Regions from separate parts of the Streptomyces sp. NPDC052225 genome, predicted to be linked through region 2. Evidence: predicted binding sites of a transcription regulator. Region 2 holds the regulator's gene; the other holds the start of a gene.
The links. Region 2 encodes HrcA, which represses chaperone genes, less so after heat shock. Its sites were predicted from a motif close to TTNGCACTCNGNNNNNCNGAGTGCNAA; they were not measured.

Region 1 (9,846 bases), on a different contig from region 2:
CAGTGCAGATTGAGGATCGGCCGCGCCATCAGCTCCGTGACCCGGCCGCCCTGGCCGGCCGCGGAACCCAGCGGCCGGTCGTACATGGCCTTGACGAAGTCCACGCCCGGGTCGGTGAGCAGCGGGCCGACGATCCCCGAGACGAAGTCCGCCGAGAACTCCTTCAGATCCGCGTCGACGAAGCAGACGATGTCACCGGACGTGACGAGGAGCGAACGCCACAGCACCTCGCCCTTTCCGGGCCGCGCCGGGATCCGCGGCAGGATCGTGTCCCGGTGCACGACCCGCGCCCCGGCCGCCGCCGCGACCGCCGACGTCCGGTCCGTGGAGCCGGAGTCGATCACGACGAGCTCGTCGACGAGCGGCACGGCCTCCGTCATCAGCTCGCGTCGGATCACGGCGACGATCTCGCCGACCGTCTCCTCCTCGTTGAGCGCGGGCAGTACGACGCTCACGGTCCGGCCCGACGCCCGTTTCGCGGCGATCAGACGGGACAGCGGACGGTCGGCCACGGACCAGGAACGCCCGCTCAGCCAGCGCTCGACCTCTTCCAGCACGGTCAGAGTCCTCCCGTATGTGATCCATCTCGCGGTTCGGACGACTATCTCAAGGGTCCAGGGCGTCGGTTACAGTCTTGAACAAGGCCGGTGACCATCGCATGTCGGGGTCGCCGCCCACGCCTCAGTGCGTGACACACAACCGAATACCGCTCATCCAGAGGGGCAGAGGGATACGGCCCGTTGAAGCCCCGGCAACCCTCCAGCCGGTCTCGTACGACTGTCATCGTCGACGTCGCGGGGCTCCCGGCTAGGGAAGGTGCCAAATCCGTCTCGCGGCGAGGTGCGCCGCGAGGAAGATGAGGAGAAAGGGCCTCGCCTCTCATGGCTGTACAGACTGTCGCCACCGAAACCGCCGCTCCGACCGTTGACCTCGGTCCCGCCGCAGGCCTCTCCTGCCGCGAGTGCGGTGCTCAGTTCCCGCTCGGTCCGATCTTCGCGTGCGTCGAGTGTTTCGGGCCTCTGGAAGTCGCGTACGACCTTCCCGTCGGCGACCCCGAGGCGCTCCGCAAGCAGATCGAGGCGGGCCCGGCCAACATCTGGCGCTACGCCCCCCTCCTGCCGGTCCCGGCCGACGTCGCCGAGAAGCCGAACCTGAACCCGGGCTGGACCAAGCTCGTCAAGGCCGACAACCTCGCCCGCGAACTCGGCGTCGAGCAGGGCAAGTTGTTCGTCAAGGACGACTCCGGCAACCCGACCCACTCCTTCAAGGACCGCGTCGTCGCCCAGGCCATCGAGGCCGCGCGCGCTTTCGGTTTCACGACGCTGTCGTGCTCCTCCACCGGCAACCTGGCCGGGGCCGTCGGCGCCGCCGCCGCCCGCGCCGGCTTCCGCTCGTGCGTGTTCATCCCGCACGACCTGGAGCAGGGCAAGGTCGTCATGGCCGGTGTCTACGGCGGTGACCTCGTCGCCATCGAGGGCAACTACGACGACGTGAACCGCTTCTGCTCCGAGCTCATCGGCGACCCGCTGGGCGAGGGCTGGGGCTTTGTGAACGTGAACCTGCGCCCGTACTACGGCGAGGGCTCCAAGACGCTCGCCTACGAGATCTGCGAGCAGCTGGGCTGGCAGCTCCCGGACCAGCTGGTCATCCCGATCGCGTCGGGTTCGCAGTTCACGAAGATCGACAAGGGCCTCCAGGAGCTGATCAAGCTCGGCCTCGTCGAGGACAAGCCGTACAAGCTCTTCGGCGCCCAGGCCGAGGGGTGCTCGCCGGTCTCGGTGGCGTACAAGGCAGGCACCGACGTCGTACGGCCGCAGAAGCCGAACACGATCGCCAAGTCCCTTGCGATCGGGAACCCGGCCGACGGCCCCTACGTCCTCGACATCGCCCGCCGCACCGGCGGCGCCGTGGAGGACGTGAACGACGAGCAGGTCGTGGACGCCATCAAGCTGCTCGCGCAGACCGAGGGCATCTTCGCCGAGACGGCGGGCGGCGTGACGCTCGGCGTCACGAAGAAGCTGATCGAGGCGGGGCTCATCGACCCGTCCCTCACCACGGTCGTCCTGAACACCGGTGACGGGCTCAAGACCCTCGACGCGGTTGCCGATTCGTCCCAGGCGACCGCCACGATCCGGCCGAGCCTCGACGCGTTCCGCGACGCCGGCCTCGCCGCCGACCACTGAGCCAACCGAACTTGTAGGAACGGGAGTCACCCAGCCATGAGCGTCAACGTCCGTATTCCGACCATCCTGCGCACCTACACCGGCGGCCAGGCCGAGGTCCCCGCCGAGGGCGCCACGCTCTCCGAGGTCATCGCCGACCTGGAGAAGAACCACACCGGGATCGCCGCCCGCGTCCTGGACGACCAGGGCAAGCTGCGCCGCTTCGTGAACGTCTACGTGAACGACGACGACGTCCGCTTCGAGCAGGGCCTGGAGACGGCGACGCCGGACGGCGCGGGCGTCTCGATCATTCCGGCCGTCGCCGGCGGCTGATCTTTCGCCGATCTGCTCAGAGTTACGTGAATTGCCCCCTCCGCAAGAGAAGCGGAGGGGGCAATTCTGCATGGTTGAGCGCGGTACAGTTGGGGAAGCTGCTTCGTTTCGGTACGTGGCGCATGACGGGCGCATATGAGTTCTCGCCCGACGCCCGCCAAGAAGTAGCCAAAGTGCGCAGCCCTTTCGGGCCCTTTATGGCATTTATGCGGCCCGACTTGCCCCGGGATCTGTCCAGTTGGCCCGTTTTCCCCGATCGTGCGTGCCCAGAATTCTCGTCCGACTGACCTGTTGCAGACGGCAGTTGGGCAGATACATTCAGCCGCGGTCGACGCGTTCCGGCGCACACCCCCAAACCCTTTGGGGCGTGAGGTCTGACCCGGGACCGCGAAGTGCGGTCTCGCGCAAGGGCCAGTAATAGGGGAGTTAGGCATGGCTCAGGGCACCGTCAAGTGGTTCAACGCGGAGAAGGGGTACGGCTTCATCGCGGTCGACGGTGGTGCGGATGTATTCGTCCACTACAGCGCGATTCAGATGGACGGCTACCGCACCCTCGAAGAGGGTCAGCGAGTGGAATTCGAGATCTCGCAGGGCCAGAAGGGGCCGCAGGCCGACATGGTCCGCCTGGCCGCCGGCTGAAGCGCGCGCGTCCGACTGAAAGCTTCGTACGTCGCACGTCCATGGAGGGTCCGTCTCCCGGTCATCGGGGACGGGCCCTTCGTGCTGCCCACCTGCGGTTCTGGTAGACGGCCTTGCACTCGTGGGGGTCGAGTGCTAATCATTGGCTTAGCACTCTCCCCGTGAGAGTGACAGAACTTGGATCGAGTCGGTGAGGCTCGCAGGCCGGGTGGGGCAAGGAACCACAAGGGCTGCAGGCCGTCCGTCGCGGGCACCTGCACGGTCCGTTTGCGTTTCCACCCCGTCCGGGAGGACCACTTCACATGGCCAAGATCATCGCGTTCGACGAGGAGGCACGGCGCGGCCTCGAGCGCGGCATGAACCAGCTCGCCGACGCCGTCAAGGTGACCCTGGGCCCCAAGGGTCGCAACGTCGTCCTCGAGAAGAAGTGGGGCGCCCCCACGATCACCAACGATGGTGTGTCCATCGCCAAGGAGATCGAGCTCGAGGACCCGTACGAGAAGATCGGCGCCGAGCTGGTCAAGGAGGTCGCGAAGAAGACGGACGACGTCGCCGGTGACGGCACGACGACCGCGACCGTCCTGGCCCAGGCCCTGGTGCGCGAGGGTCTGCGCAACGTGGCCGCCGGTGCCAACCCGATGGCCCTCAAGCGTGGCATCGAGAAGGCCGTCGAGGCCGTCTCCGCCGCCCTGCTCGAGCAGGCCAAGGATGTCGAGACCAAGGAGCAGATCGCTTCCACGGCCTCCATCTCCGCCGCCGACACCCAGATCGGCGAGCTCATCGCCGAGGCCATGGACAAGGTCGGCAAGGAAGGCGTCATCACCGTCGAGGAGTCCCAGACCTTCGGTCTGGAGCTGGAGCTCACCGAGGGTATGCGCTTCGACAAGGGCTACATCTCGGCGTACTTCGCCACCGACATGGAGCGTATGGAGGCGTCGCTCGACGACCCGTACATCCTCATCGTCAACTCGAAGATCGGCAACGTGAAGGACCTCCTTCCGCTGCTCGAGAAGGTCATGCAGTCCGGCAAGCCGCTGCTGATCATCGCCGAGGACGTCGAGGGCGAGGCCCTGTCGACCCTGGTCGTCAACAAGATCCGTGGCACCTTCAAGTCCGTCGCCGTCAAGGCCCCGGGCTTCGGTGACCGCCGCAAGGCCATGCTCGGCGACATCGCCATCCTCACCGGTGGCACCGTCATCTCCGAGGAGGTCGGCCTCAAGCTGGAGAACGCCGGTCTCGACCTGCTCGGCCGCGCCCGCAAGGTCGTCATCACCAAGGACGAGACGACGATCGTCGACGGCGCCGGTGACAGCGACCAGGTCCAGGGCCGCGTCAACCAGATCCGTGCCGAGATCGAGAACTCGGACAGCGACTACGACCGCGAGAAGCTGCAGGAGCGCCTGGCGAAGCTCGCCGGCGGTGTTGCGGTCATCAAGGCCGGTGCCGCGACCGAGGTCGAGCTCAAGGAGCGCAAGCACCGCATCGAGGACGCCGTTCGCAACGCGAAGGCGGCCGTCGAAGAGGGCATCGTCGCCGGTGGTGGCGTGGCCCTCCTCCAGGCCTCCGCGGTGTTCGAGAAGCTGGAGCTCGAAGGTGACGAGGCGACCGGCGCCAACGCCGTGAAGCTCGCCCTTGAGGCCCCGCTCAAGCAGATCGCCGTCAACGGTGGTCTCGAGGGTGGCGTCGTCGTGGAGAAGGTGCGCAACCTGGCCGTCGGCCACGGTCTGAACGCCGCCACGGGCGAGTACGTCGACATGATCGCCGAGGGCATCCTCGACCCGGCCAAGGTGACGCGCTCCGCGCTGCAGAACGCCGCGTCGATCGCCGCGCTGTTCCTGACCACCGAGGCCGTCATCGCCGACAAGCCGGAGAAGGCCGCCGCCGGCGGCGCTCCGGGCGGCATGCCGGGCGGTGACATGGACTTCTGAGCCGGAACTTCGGCTCGGGTCGGTCTTTGACGCCTAGGGCGGTATCCCCTTTGCCGGGATGCCGCCCTTCGGCGTTTTCCGGGGTGGGTTCGCTGCGCGGGCCCCGTCGCCGTTGGTGGTGCCTCCGTACGGCGGGTTTCGCGCCGTTGGGGCTGGGCGCGCAGTTCCCCGCGCCCCTGCGGGGCGCTCCTTACGGGGCTTCCGCGTAGCTGGTCCAGGCTTCCCGGCCTGCCTTGGCCGCGCTCTGGGTCGCCGTCTGGGCCTGGCGCAGGGCGCGGGAGGCCAGCTCCGTCGGCGGGACTTCCCAGCTGCCGGTCCAGGAGCGGCCCGCGCGGGCCAGTTCGTAGACGAGGACGCCGACGCCCGCCGTGGCGACGATCATGCCGACCCCGGCGAGCCCCGCACCGGCGGTCAGCCTGCTGCGGTTCGGGCGGAACTCGGTCCAGGAGATCTTGGAGAAGGTGCTGTCAGCCATGGGGCCAGGATGCGGGAGGGCCGGGCAGTGCGCATGTCGGCCGTCCCCGGACGGGGAGCCCGGTCCGCACCCGGAACGGGTCGCTGACGTGTACGACGCGGATGCCGGGCACCGGTGACGTGGGTGACGTGAGCGCCGGGGGTTCGTTGGCCCCGGTATGACGATGAAGCGGAAACAGTGGGCTGTGCGGGTGTGCGCGACCGGAGCGGTGGGCGTGGCGGCGCTGTCGGGGGCCTTCGCGTCCGGCGCGTACGCGGCCGAGCCCGAGCCGACGGGGCACACGGTGATCATGTCGAACGAGGAGGCCGAGGCCGCCGGGTTCGTGGCGACCGACTGCTACGAGCCCGGCGTGTACTACTTCGGGGGCTGTCAGCCGCGGCCCGGCGTCGAGCGGCGGGCGCGGTAGTCGGACATCTTCGCGCGGGCGCCGCAGGTGTTCATCGAGCACCAGCGGCGCCGGCCGGGGCGGCTCTCGTCGACGTAGAGCAGGGAGCAGTCGGGGGCGGCGCACTCGCGGACGCGGTGGGCGTACGGGCCGGTCAGCAGGTCGGCGCCGTCGCGGGCCACGTGGGGCAGCAGGTCGCCGATCGAGCGGACCTCGGGGGGTACGAGCGCGGCGCGGCCCGTCGCGGCGAGGGTGAGGCGGGGGCCCGGCAGGGAGCGGGACGACCAGGTGCTGATGGTGTCCAGGTCGGCGGCGGTTGGCGCGGTGAAGGCGCCGTGCAGCGCTTCGCGCAGTTGCCGGGCGTGGGCGAGGACGCGGGGGGACGCGGCGGGGGCCGGGGGTGTGCACAGGCCCGCTTCCACGCACCAGCGGGTCAGGTCCTGCGGAGTGCGCAGGCGGTCGAACTCGGCTGCTCCCAGGCCCCGTCCGCCCAGGGTCGCCGTGAAGTCGACCGAGAGGCGGCCGCCGTACCAGCGGAAGGCGTAGGGGTCGGAGTGCTTGTCCGGGCCCCGGCTCCTGCCCTTTTCCTTGTCCACCATCCGGGCACGGTAGCAGGTTACCTGTTTAGGGGGTAACGGGCCGGAGCCCCGCGGAGCTCGGGGGAAGCGTCCGCGGGGCCCCGGGGTTCAGAGGTGACGACGAGGGGCGTCAGACCTTCGCCGGCTGCTTCGGCTCGGGGGTGTCCGTGGTCTGCGGGGCCGACGGGCCCTCCTCGGCGTGGGCTTCCGGCGATTCACCGAGGTCCACATCCGCGTTGAACTCGGCCATCATTTCCTTCGTGAAGCCGAAGCAGTACGTGGCGAGGTAGCCGACGATGTAGCCCACCAGCAGGCCGCCCGCGTAGATCGCGCAGGTCACGCCCAGGCCCTTGTCGCCGTCGAGGAGCGGGAAGAGCGCCCAGCCGGACGGGCCGATGGCCGTCGAGCCGACCTGGGTGCCGAGCATCGAGAAGAGGCCGATGAACGCGCCGCCCGCCGCGCCGCCGACGCAAGCCGTGATGAAGGGGCGGCCCAGGGGGAGCGAGACACCGTAGATGAGCGGTTCGCCGACGCCCAGGAAGCCCGCGGGGAGCGCCGACTTGATGGTCTTGCGGATCGACGTGTTGTTCTTGAGCTTCTTGTAGACGGCGATCGCCGCACCGACCTGGCCCGCGCCCGCCATCGCGAGGATGGGGAGCAGGACCGTGTAGCCCTGCTGCTCGATCAGGGTGGTGTGGATCGGGATCAGCGCCTGGTGCAGGCCCAGCATGACCAGCGGCAGGAACAGGCCGCCGAGGATCGCGCCGGCGAAGATGCCGGTGTTCTCCAGGAGCCAGTTGGCGCCGTCGCCGATCGCGGTGGAGACCTCGCCCGCGACGAACATCAGGCCGAAGATCGTGACCAGGCCGGAGATGAGCACCGTGAGGGTCGGGGTGACGAGGACGTCGACCGCCTCGGGCACCCACTTGCGGCACCACTTCTCGATGTGGACGGCGAGGACCGCTGCGCCCAGCGCGCCGAGCACGCCGCCCTGGCCGGGCGAGAGGGTCTGGCCGAACACGTCGATGTTGGCGACACCCGGGTAGACGATGATCGCCGCGACCGCGCCGCCGAGGATCGGCGTGCCGCCGAACTCCTTCGCCGTGTTGTAGCCGACGAACACCGCGATCAGCGCCATGAATCCGGAGGCGATGGCGGCGAGTGCCGGGGTGACGCCGGGCAGCCAGTGCAGGTTGACCAGCAGGCCGTTGATGCCGGCGATGATGCCGCAGCCGATCAGGGCCGGGATCAGCGGCACGAAGATGTTGGCGATCTTGCGCAGGAACAGCTTGAACGGCGTGGCGTTCTTCGCCTTCTGTGCCGCCCTCAACTCCGCGCCCTGCGCCGCCAGTCCATCGGCGGTCGGCGCGGCGGGGGCGGGGGCGGAGGCCTTGCCCTCCTGCACCAGCTCCTCGAACTCCGGGGTGACCCGGGCGACCTTCCCCGGGCCGAGGACGATCTGGTACGTGTCGTCCTCGACGACGCCCATGACGTCGGGCAGCGCCTTCAGCGCCTCGTCCTGGACCAGCGAGCGGTCCGCGAGACCCAGGCGGAGCCGGGTCATGCAGTGGGCTACGGAGGTGACGTTCGCGGCACCGCCGACGAGCGGCAGGATCGAGGCCGCCACGTCGCGGTTCTTGTTCTCAGCCATGGTGCGTGCTGCCTTGCTGTGCGGGGAGTGGGGAGGGTGCGGGAGGTGTCAGAGGGTGGTCTTCAGGGGGGCTTCAGAGGGTGGTCGCCGCCGCGAGGGCGGCGCGCAGGTGGCCCTTCGACTCGGTCAGCAGGCGGGCCGCCGTCGGCCCGTCCACGTCGCCGAGCACGACGAGGATCGCGTTCTTGACCTCGCCGTCGGTGGCGGCGAGCGCGGCCTCGATGGCGGCGTCGTCGGCGCCCGTGGCCAGGGCGACGATGCGGCGGGAGCGGGCCCGCAGCTTCTCGTTCGACGCGCGTACGTCGACCATGAGGTTCCCGTACGTCTTGCCGAGCCGGATCATGGTGATCGTCGACAGCATGTTGAGGACGAGCTTCTGCGCCGTGCCCGCCTTGAGGCGGGTCGAGCCGGTGAGCAGCTCCGGTCCTACGACGACCTCGATGCCGTGGTCGGCCGCGGCGGCCAGCGCGCTGTCGGCGTTGCAGGACAGGCCGATGGTGAGCGCGCCGCGGGTGGTGCGGGCGTGCTCCACGGCGCCGATCGCGTACGGGGTGCGGCCCGAGGCGGAGATGCCGACCACGATGTCGTCGGCGGTCAGGTTCAGCGCGTCCAGGTCCTGCGCCGCGAGCTCCTTGGAGTCCTCGGCGCCCTCGACCGCGGTGACCATCGCGGACGGGCCGCCCGCGATCAGGCCGACGACCTCGCCCGGGTCCGTGTTGAAGGTGGGCGGGCACTCGGACGCGTCCAGGACACCGAGCCGGCCTGCCGTGCCGGCACCCGCGTAGATCAGGCGGCCGCCGCGGGCCATGCGCTCGGCCGTGCCGTCGATCGCGGCGGCGATCGCGGGGAGCTGGGCGGCGACGGCGGTGGGGACGGAGGCGTCCTCCGCGTTCATGATCCTGGCGATCTCCAGCGTGGACTGCTGGTCGATCTCGGCGAGTTCCGGGCGGAACGCCTCCGTCGTCAGCGTGGCCAGTTCGGCTCGGAGGTCGCTGTATGTGGCGTCAGGGGTGGTGGACATCGTCGTCTCGGGGCCTTCTGTGCGGGGCTCTTTGGGGGCGGGGGCTCTTGTGCGGGTCGCGGGGCTCTGCCCCGGGCCCCGCTCCTCAATCGCCGGAGGGGCTTGATCTGGTGGCTGGGTAGCTTGCTTCAGTTGCTACTTGCGCGTTGTTCGGTGGCGGTGGGCCAGGGCCTCGTAGGAGGCCGAGAGGGCCGGGGCCGTCGTCTCGTACGTGCGTTGGGCCACGCCCACGAACAGGCAGTCCACGACGAGGAGTTGGCTCGTGCGGGACGACATCGCCGCGGGGCGCAGCTCGCTCTCGCGGGCGATGGACGTGGTGAGGATGTGGTCCGCGTACTGCGAGACGGGGCCGTCGGGGCGGCCGGTGATCGCGATGGTCGTCGCGCCGTGCTCGAAGGCGACGCGCAGCGGCTCGATGACGTCGCCGGTGCCGCCGGAGTGCGTGATGGAGACCGCGACGTCGCCGGAGCGGAGCGTCACCGCGTTCGTGATCGCCAGGTGCGGGTCGCTGTGGGCGTGGGCGATGTGCCCGATGCGCAGCAGCTTCTGCGCGAGGTCCTGGGCGACGAGGCCGGAGGCGCCGACCCCGTAGACGTCGACGCGGCGGGCGCCCGCGAGCGCGTTCACGGCGGCGCCGAGCTGCACGGTGTCGAGTCCGGCCGCGGTGTCGGCGA
Region 2 (9,846 bases):
AGGTCATCGACGCGCAGCACCACGAGCGAACGGTGCCCGGTGGCCAACTCCCCGACTTCGCCCAGCACTTGGGCCATCATGGCCCGGTCCTGCAGCGCGATCCCCGCGGATCCGCCGGGCGGCGAGAACTTCTCGTACGGTCCACTCTCCGCTCCGGACTGCGGCTTGAGCCCGAGCACATCGGCGTAGAACCGATAGCAGGCCCCGAAGTCACTGACGAGCAGCCTCACCTGGGCGAGTTCCATGGGTTCAGTTTACGGGTCCGAGCCCCGCGGGGGCGCGGGGAACGGAGCGACCAGCACCCACACAACACCACCCGGTACGGCGAGTAGTCACCCGACCACTCAGCCCCACCGTCCGGTCCGCCCCAGCAACAACGCCACCGCCGCCGTCCCCGCCGTGGACGTCCGCAGAACACTCCGCCCCAACCGAAACGCCCGCGCCCCAGCCGCCTCGAACACCGCGAGCTCCTCCGGCGAAACCCCGCCCTCGGGCCCGACGACGAGCACGATCTCCCCGCTCGCAGGAAGCTCGGCCGACGCGAGCGCCTCGCTGGGAAACTCCCGGTCCTCATGCAGCACGGCCGCGAGATCAGCCCCCGCGAGCAGCGCGGCGACCTCCTTCGTGGACGCCGCGTCCGCCACCGCGGGAAACCGCACGCGCCGCGACTGCTTCCCCGCCTCCCGCGCGGTCGCCCGCCACTTCCCGAGCGCTTTGAGCCCCCGCTCGCCCCGCCACTGCGTGATGCACCGGGACGCGGCCCACGGCACGATCGCGTCGACCCCGGTCTCGGTCATCGTCTCGACGGCGAGCTCGCCCCGGTCCCCCTTGGGCAGCGCCTGTACGACGGTGATCCGCGGCCGCGCCTCGTCCTCGACCCGCACCGGGCCGGCGTCGAGGAGCAGCCGGTCCTTGCCCTCGCTGCCGGTGACGACCGCGTCGCACCAGGACCCGAGCCCGTCCGTGAGGACCACGGCCTCGCCCGCCCGCAGCCGCTTCACGGAGACGGCGTGCCGCCCCTCGGGCCCGTCGAGCACATACGCACCGTCGCCGGGAACCGCGCCCTCGACCACGAACACCGGCGCCGTCATGCCGCACCCCGCTGCCCCAACGCGGCCTTGGCGGCGTCGAGTTCGGCCGCGAGGACCTCCACGAGCTGCCCGGCGGGCAGCTCGCGGGCGAACCGGTGCCCCTGCCCCGCCCACAGCGCCATGCCCTGCGGGTCACCGGCCTTGGCGGCGGCCTTGCGCAGCGGTGACGTCATGTGGTGGACCTGGGGGTAGGCGGCGGGCGCGTACGGGCCGTGCTCGCGCAGGAACCGGTTGACGAGCCCGCGCGCCGGCCGCCCGGAGAACGCCCGGGTCAGCTCGGTCCTGGTGAACAGCGGATCGGTCATGGCCTGTTTGTGCAGCGTGGGCGCCCCGGACTCGGGGGTGACGAGGAACGCGGTGCCCAGCTGCGCGAGTTCGGCGCCGGCGGCGAGCACCGCGGCGATCTGCGAGCCGCGCATGATGCCGCCCGCGGCGATGATCGGCAGCTGCACGGCCTCCCGCACCTGGGCGACCAGCGAAAGGAGTCCGACCCCGCTGCAGTCGGCCTCGGGGTTGTCGCGGTGCGTGCCCTGGTGGCCGCCGGCCTCGATGCCCTGGACGCACACGGCGTCGGCGCCGGCCTGCTGCGCGGCCCGCGCCTCGTCGACCGTCGTGACGGTGACGGCGCTGCGGGTGCCGACGCGCTGGAGGGCCTGCACGACCTCGCGCGTGGGGCAGCCGAACGTGAACGTGACCAGCGGTACCGGGTCGTCGAGGAGGATCGCCAGCTTGGCGTCGTAGCCGTCGTCGCGCCCGCTGTCGGGGTCGCCGAGCGCGGTCTGGTACCAGGTGGCCTCGCCGGCGAGCTGATGGCGGTAGACGTCGACGGCGGCCGGGTCGGCGTACTCGGGCTGCGGCATGAAGAGGTTGACGCCGAAGGGCCGGTTCGTCAGCCCCCGCACCTGCTTGATCTCCTGGTACATGCCGTCGGCCGTCTTGTACCCGGCGGCGAGGAACCCGAGCCCGCCCGCCTCGCAGACGGCGGCCACGAGCGCGGGACAGGAGGCGCCGCCCGCCATGGGGGCCTGCACGATCGGATAGTGGCAGAGATCGGTCAGTGCGGAGGACATGCCCGCATCGTGCCACGTCCCGTACGGACAACCGAATCGACCCATTCCGGCTGCACAGGCGCCCCAAAGGGGCGCGGGGAACGGCGCGCGCAACCACGACGGCGCAGCACCCGGCAACGCACGGCACCCCCACCCCATCAGCCGCAAAAAAACGGGGCCCGGGGAAAAACCCCAGGCCCCGCAAGACACAAGCTCAACGCCCGTTGAACGCATCCTTCAACCGCGAGAACAACCCCTGCTGCCCCGGCTGGAACTGCCCCGTGGGCCGCTCCTCGCCCCGCAACTTCGCCAGCTCCCGCAGCAACCGCTCCTGCTCGGGATCGAGCTTCTGCGGCGTCGTGACCTCGACGTGCACGATGAGGTCGCCACGGCCGCCGCCCCGCAGATGCGTGACACCGCGCCCGTGCAGCGGCACCGACTGGCCGGACTGCGTGCCCGGCCGGATGTCGATCTCCTCGAGCCCGTCGAGCGTCTCCAGCGGCACCTTCGTACCGAGGGCCGCCGCGGTCATCGGGATCGTCACCGTGCAGTGCAGATCGTCGCCGCGCCGCTGGAACGTGGGGTGGGGCAGCTCGTGGATCTCGACGTAGAGGTCACCGGCGGGCCCGCCACCGGGACCGACCTCGCCCTCACCGGCGAGCTGGATCCGCGTCCCGTTGTCCACACCGGCCGGGATCTTCACCGTCAGCGTCCGCCGCGACCGGATGCGGCCGTCACCGGCGCACTCGGGGCAGGGCGTCGGAACCACGGTCCCGAATCCCTGGCACTGCGGACACGGCCGCGAGGTCATGACCTGGCCGAGGAAGGACCGCGTGACCTGCGAGACCTCGCCGCGCCCGCGACACATGTCACAGGTCTGGGCGGAGGTCCCGGGCGCCGCGCCCTCACCGCTGCAGGTCGTGCACACCACAGCGGTGTCGACCTGGATGTCCTTGGTGGTCCCGAAGGCGGCCTCGTCCAGCTCGACCTCGAGCCGGATCATGGCGTCCTGGCCACGGCGCGTACGGGACCGGGGCCCACGCTGCGACGCCGTACCGAAGAACGCGTCCATGATGTCCGAGAAGTTCCCGAACCCACCGGCGCCGAAGCCTCCGGCCCCGCCTCCGCCGGATTGCGACAGGGGGTCGCCCCCGAGGTCGTAGACCTGCTTCTTCTGCGGGTCGGAGAGCACCTCGTAGGCGGCGTTGATCTCCTTGAACCGCTCCTGGGTCTTCGGATCCGGATTCACGTCCGGGTGCAGCTCGCGCGCGAGCCTCCGAAAAGCCTTCTTGATCTCGTCCTGGGAAGCGTCGCGGCGCACGCCGAGTACGGCGTAGTAGTCCGTGGCCACTTACGACTCCGCCAGGATCTGTCCGACGTAACGTGCCACTGCGCGTACTGCTCCCATCGTTCCCGGGTAATCCATGCGTGTCGGTCCGACGACACCGAGCTTGGCGACTGCCTCGCCGCCCGAACCGTAGCCGACCGACACGACGGACGTGGAGTTGAGTCCCTCGTGTGCGTTCTCGTGACCGATCCGTACGGCCATGCCCGAATCCCCCACCTCACCAAGCAACTTGAGGAGCACGACCTGCTCCTCAAGGGCCTCGAGGACGGGCCGGATGGTGAGGGGAAAGTCATGTCCGAAGCGGGTGAGATTGGCGGTGCCGCCGATCATCAGCCGCTCCTCGGACTCCTCGACGAGCGTCTCCAGAAGAGTGGAGAGCACCGTCGAGACCGTGCCGCGGTCCTCCGCCTCGAAGGCCTCCGGCAGATCCTGCACCAGCTGCGGTACGTCGGCGAAGCGGCGGCCCGCGACCCGGCTGTTGAGCCGGGCGCGCAGATCCGCCAGAGGCGATTCGCCGAACGGCGCCGGGCAGTCGACCATCCGCTGTTCGACGCGCCCAGTGTCCGTGATCAGCACGAGCATCACACGGGCGGGCGCCAGCGAGAGCAGCTCGACATGGCGCACGGTGGACCTGGTCAGGGACGGGTACTGGACGATCGCGACCTGCCGGGTGAGCTGCGCGAGCAGCCGCACGGTCCGCCCGACGACGTCGTCGAGGTCGACGGCGCCCTCCAGGAAGTTCTGGACGGCGCGCCGCTCGGGAGCGGTCATCGGCTTCACGTTCGTGAGCTTGTCGACGAAGAGGCGGTACCCCTTGTCGGTCGGGATGCGCCCGGCACTGGTGTGCGGCTGGGCGATGTATCCCTCGTCCTCCAGGGCGGCCATGTCGTTGCGCACCGTCGCCGGCGAGACGCCGAGGCGGTGCCGCTCCGTGAGCGCCTTGGAGCCCACGGGCTCCTCGGTCCCGACATAGTCCTGGACGATGGCGCGCAGCACTTCGAGCCTGCGTTCACTGAGCATCGGCGCACACCTCCAGCGGCTTCCCGTCGTGATCTTCTCGAACGTCCTATTTGGCACTCGCTACGGGTGAGTGCCAGTCGTCCCCGCCTCAGTGTACGGCCGTGAGGTACGGCCCCGGCAAGGCCGCTAGCGTCGTACGCATGGAACGTGACGTACGTATCGACTGGGCAGCGGCGGGCTGGGAGGAGCTGGCCCCGCGCGTGGGGCGGGTCCGGCTGCCCGGCTGGGACTGCACGACCGGCCTCGTCGTGGGGGACGGCGCCGCCCTGCTGATCGACACCGGATCCTCACTGCGTGAAGGCTCCCAGCTGCGCGCGGACGCCCAGCGCCTCCTGACCGAACACGGGAGAGTGACGCACATCGCGCTCACGCACCCGCACTTCGACCATGTCTTCGGCACGGCCGCGTTCGCGGGTGTCGAGGTGTACGGGGCCGTGGGCATCGACACCGTCTTCGCGCACGGAGCGGACGCGGTGCGCGCCAGTGCCGTACGCAACGGCCTCGGCCCGGACGCGGCGGCCGATGCGGCCGACCTGCTCGTCACGCCGCACCACCGGGTGTGCGGGGAGTGGACGCTCGACCTGGGCGGCGGCCTCCAGGTGCTGCTCGCGAACGTCGGCCCGGCGCACAGCGGCCACGACCTCGTCGTCCTCGTGCCCGGCGCGGCCGGCACCCCGGAGATCGTCTTCTGCGGCGACCTGGTCGAGGAGTCCGGCGAGCCGCAGGCGGGCTCGGACGCGGCGCCCCGCCACTGGCCGGCCGCGCTCGACCGGCTCCTCGAACTCGGCGGCGAGGACGCACGCTACGTCCCCGGACACGGATCCGTGGTGAATGCGGGCTTTGTCCGCGAGCAGCGCGCCGCACTGGCGACCCGCTTCGGCGTGTCCTAGGACGGGCGCCCCGGCTTCTCATATCGTCGGCCAAATGCGCCAGTACTCCCACGCCGACCTCACTCCCCCCTGGAAGCGGAACAAGCCGGTGCCCGAGGTACCGGCCGAGCCGGACCTCGTCGTCGAAGAGGTCACCACCGGCTACTGCGGAGCCGTGATCCGCGTGGAGAAGACGGCGCAGGGGCCGACGGTGACGCTGGAGGACCGCTTCGGCAAGCAGCGCGTGTTCCCGATGGAGCCGCGCGGTTTCCTCCTGGAGGGCAAGGTCGTCACGCTGGTGCGCCCGACGGCGGCAGCGCCCGTGCGCCCCACGCGCACCGCCTCCGGTTCGGTGGCGCTGCCGGGCGCCCGCGCCCGGGTGGCCCGGGCCGGACGCATCTACGTCGAGGGCAAGCACGACGCGGAGCTCATCGAGCGGGTCTGGGGCGACGACCTGCGCATCGAGGGCGTGGCGGTCGAGTTCCTCGAGGGCGTCGACGACCTCCCGGCGATCGTCGCCGACTTCGCGCCGGGCCCCGACGCCCGCCTCGGCGTCCTGGTCGACCACCTGGTCCCCGGCACCAAGGAATGGCGGATCGCCCAGTCGGTGACGAGCGAACACGCCCTGGTCGTGGGCCACCCCTACATCGACATCTGGGAGGCGGTGAAGCCGTCGTCGGTGGGCATCGAGGCGTGGCCCCGCGTCCCGCACGGCCAGGACTGGAAGACGGGCGTGTGCCGCGCGCTCGGCTGGCGCGTGGCGAACACGGGCGAGGCCTGGCAGCACATCCTGTCCCGGGTCCGCACGTACAAGGACCTGGAACCCGAACTCCTGGGCCGAGTGGAAGAACTCATCGACTTCGTCACGGCGTGACCCCGCCGCCCGAGCCTTGGGCAATCTGCCGCCTAGGGCGGCACGGTGGGCAAGGCGGCCCCCAGCGCGGGGCGAGCGCTCCCGTCAGGCCCCCGCCCAGCAGCCCGGCCCAGCCCAGCCTCAGTCCACCAGCTCCCGCACGACCCCATCCGCCAACAACCGCCCCCGCAACGTCAGCACAGCCCGCCCCTCCCCGAACGGCCCGGCCTCCAACAGCCCCTCCCCCAACGCCTTCCGCGCGGCCGCGAGCCCCGCCTCCCGCAGCAACGACAACGGACACCCCTCCTTGAGCCGCAGCTCAAGCAGAATCCGCTCGACCCGCCGGTCCTCGTCGGCCAGCACCTCCCGCCCCGCCCCGGGCGACCTCCCCGCACCCAGAGCAGCGGCATACGCCCCGGGATGCTTCACGTTCCACCACCGCACCCCGCCCACATGCGAGTGCGCCCCGGGCCCGGCCCCCCACCAGTCGGCCCCCCGCCAGTACAGCTCGTTGTGCAGACACCGCCCCGCCTCGGACGTGGCCCAGTTCGACACCTCGTACCAGTCGAACCCGGCCCCCGAGAGCACCTCGTCCGCGATCAGATACCGGTCGGCGTGCACGTCGTCGTCGGTCATCGGCACCTCGCCCCGCCGAATCCGCCGGGCGAGCTGCGTGCCCTCCTCCACGATCAGCGCGTACGCCGACACATGGTCGGGCCCCGCCCCGAGCGCCGCGTCGAGGGACGCCCGCCAGTCGTCGTCGGTCTCCCCCGGCGTCCCGTAGATCAGATCCAGGTTCACGTGCTCGAACCCGGCCGCCCGCGCCTCGGCGACGCACGCCTCGGGCCGCCCCGGCGTGTGCGTACGGTCGAGGACCTTCAGGACGTGCTGCCGCGCGCTCTGCATGCCGAACGACACCCGGTTGAAGCCCCCGGCCCGCAGCTCCTCCAGATACGCCGGGTCGACCGACTCCGGGTTCGCCTCGGTCGTCACCTCCGCGTCGTCCGCGAGCCCGAACTCGTCCCGGATCGCCTTCAGCATCCGTACGAGATCGGAGGCGGCGAGCAGCGTCGGCGTACCGCCTCCGACGAACACGGTCCGCACGGGGCGCGGGTCGTCGCCGAGTACCTTGCGGGCGAGCCGCACCTCGTCGACGACCTGGTCCGCGTAGTTGTCCCGGGACGCGAGCACACCGCCGCTGCCGCGCAGCTCGGTCGCCGTGTACGTGTTGAAGTCGCAGTAGCCGCAGCGCGTGGCGCAGTACGGGACGTGCAGGTAGAAGCCGAGCGGACGCGACGCGGCGTCGGCGAGGGCCGAGGGGGGCAGCGAGCCGTCGTCGGGTACGGGCTCACCGTCGGGGAGTGCGGAAGGCATGGACCCATTGTCCCGCCTCCGGGAAATCCGCAGCGCCGCTCACTGCGCCTGGAGCACGAGCAGCGCCAGATCGTCGTCGGGCGGGCTGTCCGCGAAGGCGTGCACGAGGCGCCGGATGCGCTCCGCGACCAGCGGCGCGGTCAGCCCTGCGCACCCGGCGAGGGCGTGCGCGAGCCCGTCGGCGTCGTCGAACTGGAGGTGTCCGCGGCGCCGCTCCGTCACCCCGTCGGTGACGCACAGCAGGGTGTCGCCGGTGAGCATCTCGAACGTCTCGCTCGTGTAGTCCGGGTCGTCGACGACCCCGAGCAGCATCTGCGGCCCGGCCGCGGGGACGACCTCGCCGCCCGGCCGCATCAGCAGCGGCAGCGGGTGCCCGGCGGAGGCGAGCGTGCAGGTCACGCCCGACTCGGTGGGCGTCAGTTCGCCGTAGAGCAGCGAGAGGAAGCGGGCGGACGAGCCCTCGGGCGGCACGCCCTGTCCGCCGGCGGCGGCCGCGAGCGCGCGGGCGGCGGAGTCGGCGGCCTCGGTGGCGTCGTCGAGCAGCAGCCGGTTGAGCCGGTCGAGGACCTGGGCGACGGGGTAGCCCTCGCGGGCGAGCAGCCGCAGCCAGGGCCGGGCGAGACCGATCACCACGGCGGCCTCGGGGCCCTTGCCCTGGACGTCGCCGAGCGCGAAGCACCAGCGGCCGTCGCTCGCGGGGAACACGTCGTAGAAGTCGCCGCCGGGGCCGCCCGCCTCCCTCGGCTCGTACACGAGAGCGCTCTTCATGCCGGGGATCTCGGCGATGGCGGACGGCAGCAGGCCGCGCTGGAGGATGCGGCTGATGGTGGCCTGCCGGGTGAAGCGGCGGGCCGCGCTGACGGCCAGCGCGACGCGGCGGCTGAAGTCCTCGACGAGCCCGGTGACCTCGTCGGGGAAGTGCGGCAGCCCGGCGCGGCCGATGAGCAGGATGCCGAGCGCCCGGCCGCCCGCGGAGAGCCGGTAGGCGAGCGCGGCCCCGGTCTCACCCTGCGTCGCGAAGGGCCAGGGCACGGCGACGGGGGCGGAGTGCGGGCTGTCGGGCAGCCGCGGCGGTTCCTTCTCCAGGAGCCGGCGGAGTTCCTCGATGCGGCCCTCGTGGGAGTGCCAGACGCGGGCGAGGCGGGGCGGCGGCATGGCGCCGGTGCCGCGGGTGTCGGGCTCGACGGGTCCCGGCATGCCGCGGCCCTCCTCGTCGTAGAACCAGACCGCGCACCAGTCCGCGAGCCGCGGGACGAGGAGCTGGCCGACGAGGGCGGCGACCATGTCGACGTCGAGCTGCCCGGCGAGCATGTCGGAGGCCTCGGCGAGGAACGAGAGGGCGCCGCGGTTGACCCAGTCCCGGTCGGGGGCGCGCCGGGGCGGCGGCGCGAGGAACTCCGTGGCGTGCAGGCCGCGCTGGAGGGCACGGGTCGTGGACTGCGGGTCGGCCTCGGCCGCGGGCAGCTCGGTGCCCGCGGCGGGCAGCCGGGCCCAGACGGTCTTGGTGCCGGTCCTGTACGTGATGCCCCACGACTCGGAGAGCGACGCGACGAGGCGCAGGCCGCGCCCGTACTCGGGCATGTCCGGTGCGCGGCCCGGGTGTTCGCCCCGCAGGGCGCGCGCCGGATGGTGGTCGGTGACCTCGATGACGAGGGCGGCGCCGGTCAGGTGGCACAGGACGTCGACGCTGGTGCCGGCGTGCACGACGGCGTTCGTGACGAGTTCGCTGACGATGACCACGGCGTCGTCGGCCAGCCGGTCGACGGCCCCTTCCGCCCCGGGCGGTTCGGCCTCCGCCCAGCCGTCGAGCGTCGCGCGGACGAAACGCCGGGCCGCGGCGGGGGCCAGTTGGTTCCCGGGCAGCGAGGTGCGCGCCTCCACCGGTCCTGCGTGCCCTTCGTGCGAGTGGTCCGGCAGGTCGGCGGCGAAGGCGGCGGTTTCCCGCTGGACAGGAATCGACCCCACTTTTCGGCTCCAGAGCAGTTGTGGCAAAGACGCCTCGGGCGACACGCTCAGAGTGACAGACTGACCGCGCCCATAAGCGCCGAGTTACCGAAGTGGGCCGCTATGAGTGAGAACAGTGCCAAGCCTGCACCGAAGAGGGCGGTTTCGAACGGGACATCGGGTCAGGCGGTGGTCGCACCCCCGGGTGAGGTGATCCGGACCTCCGACCTCCGTGCGCTCCTTGCCGCGATGACGGCCGCCCGCGACGGGAACTTCATCCGGGTCCCGGACAGCGGTG

Region 1: groL (chaperonin GroEL) is a predicted target of HrcA. The motif match lies at 3,282-3,308, and genes of this name have one in related genera.

Annotation. Positions count from the first base shown of each region.
Region 1 is NZ_JBFAVD010000003.1:153,533-163,378, forward strand. It holds gene AB0L37_RS06345 (glucosyl-3-phosphoglycerate synthase) at 1-557, opposite strand, end outside; SAM riboswitch class I at 708-863, shown strand; gene thrC (threonine synthase) at 882-2,183, shown strand; gene AB0L37_RS06355 (MoaD/ThiS family protein) at 2,220-2,495, shown strand; gene AB0L37_RS06360 (cold-shock protein) at 2,928-3,134, shown strand; gene groL (chaperonin GroEL) at 3,437-5,062, shown strand; gene AB0L37_RS06370 (hypothetical protein) at 5,253-5,537, opposite strand; gene AB0L37_RS06375 (hypothetical protein) at 5,701-5,943, shown strand; gene AB0L37_RS06380 (ABATE domain-containing protein) at 5,907-6,521, opposite strand; gene AB0L37_RS06385 (PTS transporter subunit EIIC) at 6,631-8,151, opposite strand; gene murQ (N-acetylmuramic acid 6-phosphate etherase) at 8,225-9,172, opposite strand; gene AB0L37_RS06395 (MurR/RpiR family transcriptional regulator) at 9,308-9,846, opposite strand, start outside.
Region 2 is NZ_JBFAVD010000011.1:83,412-93,257, forward strand. It holds gene AB0L37_RS18255 (VOC family protein) at 1-245, opposite strand, end outside; gene AB0L37_RS18260 (16S rRNA (uracil(1498)-N(3))-methyltransferase) at 345-1,091, opposite strand; gene AB0L37_RS18265 (nitronate monooxygenase) at 1,088-2,161, opposite strand; gene dnaJ (molecular chaperone DnaJ) at 2,355-3,491, opposite strand; gene hrcA (heat-inducible transcriptional repressor HrcA) at 3,492-4,508, opposite strand; gene AB0L37_RS18280 (MBL fold metallo-hydrolase) at 4,649-5,398, shown strand; gene AB0L37_RS18285 (DUF3097 domain-containing protein) at 5,433-6,251, shown strand; gene hemW (radical SAM family heme chaperone HemW) at 6,372-7,604, opposite strand; gene AB0L37_RS18295 (SpoIIE family protein phosphatase) at 7,644-9,569, opposite strand; gene AB0L37_RS18300 (HAMP domain-containing protein) at 9,798-9,846, shown strand, end outside.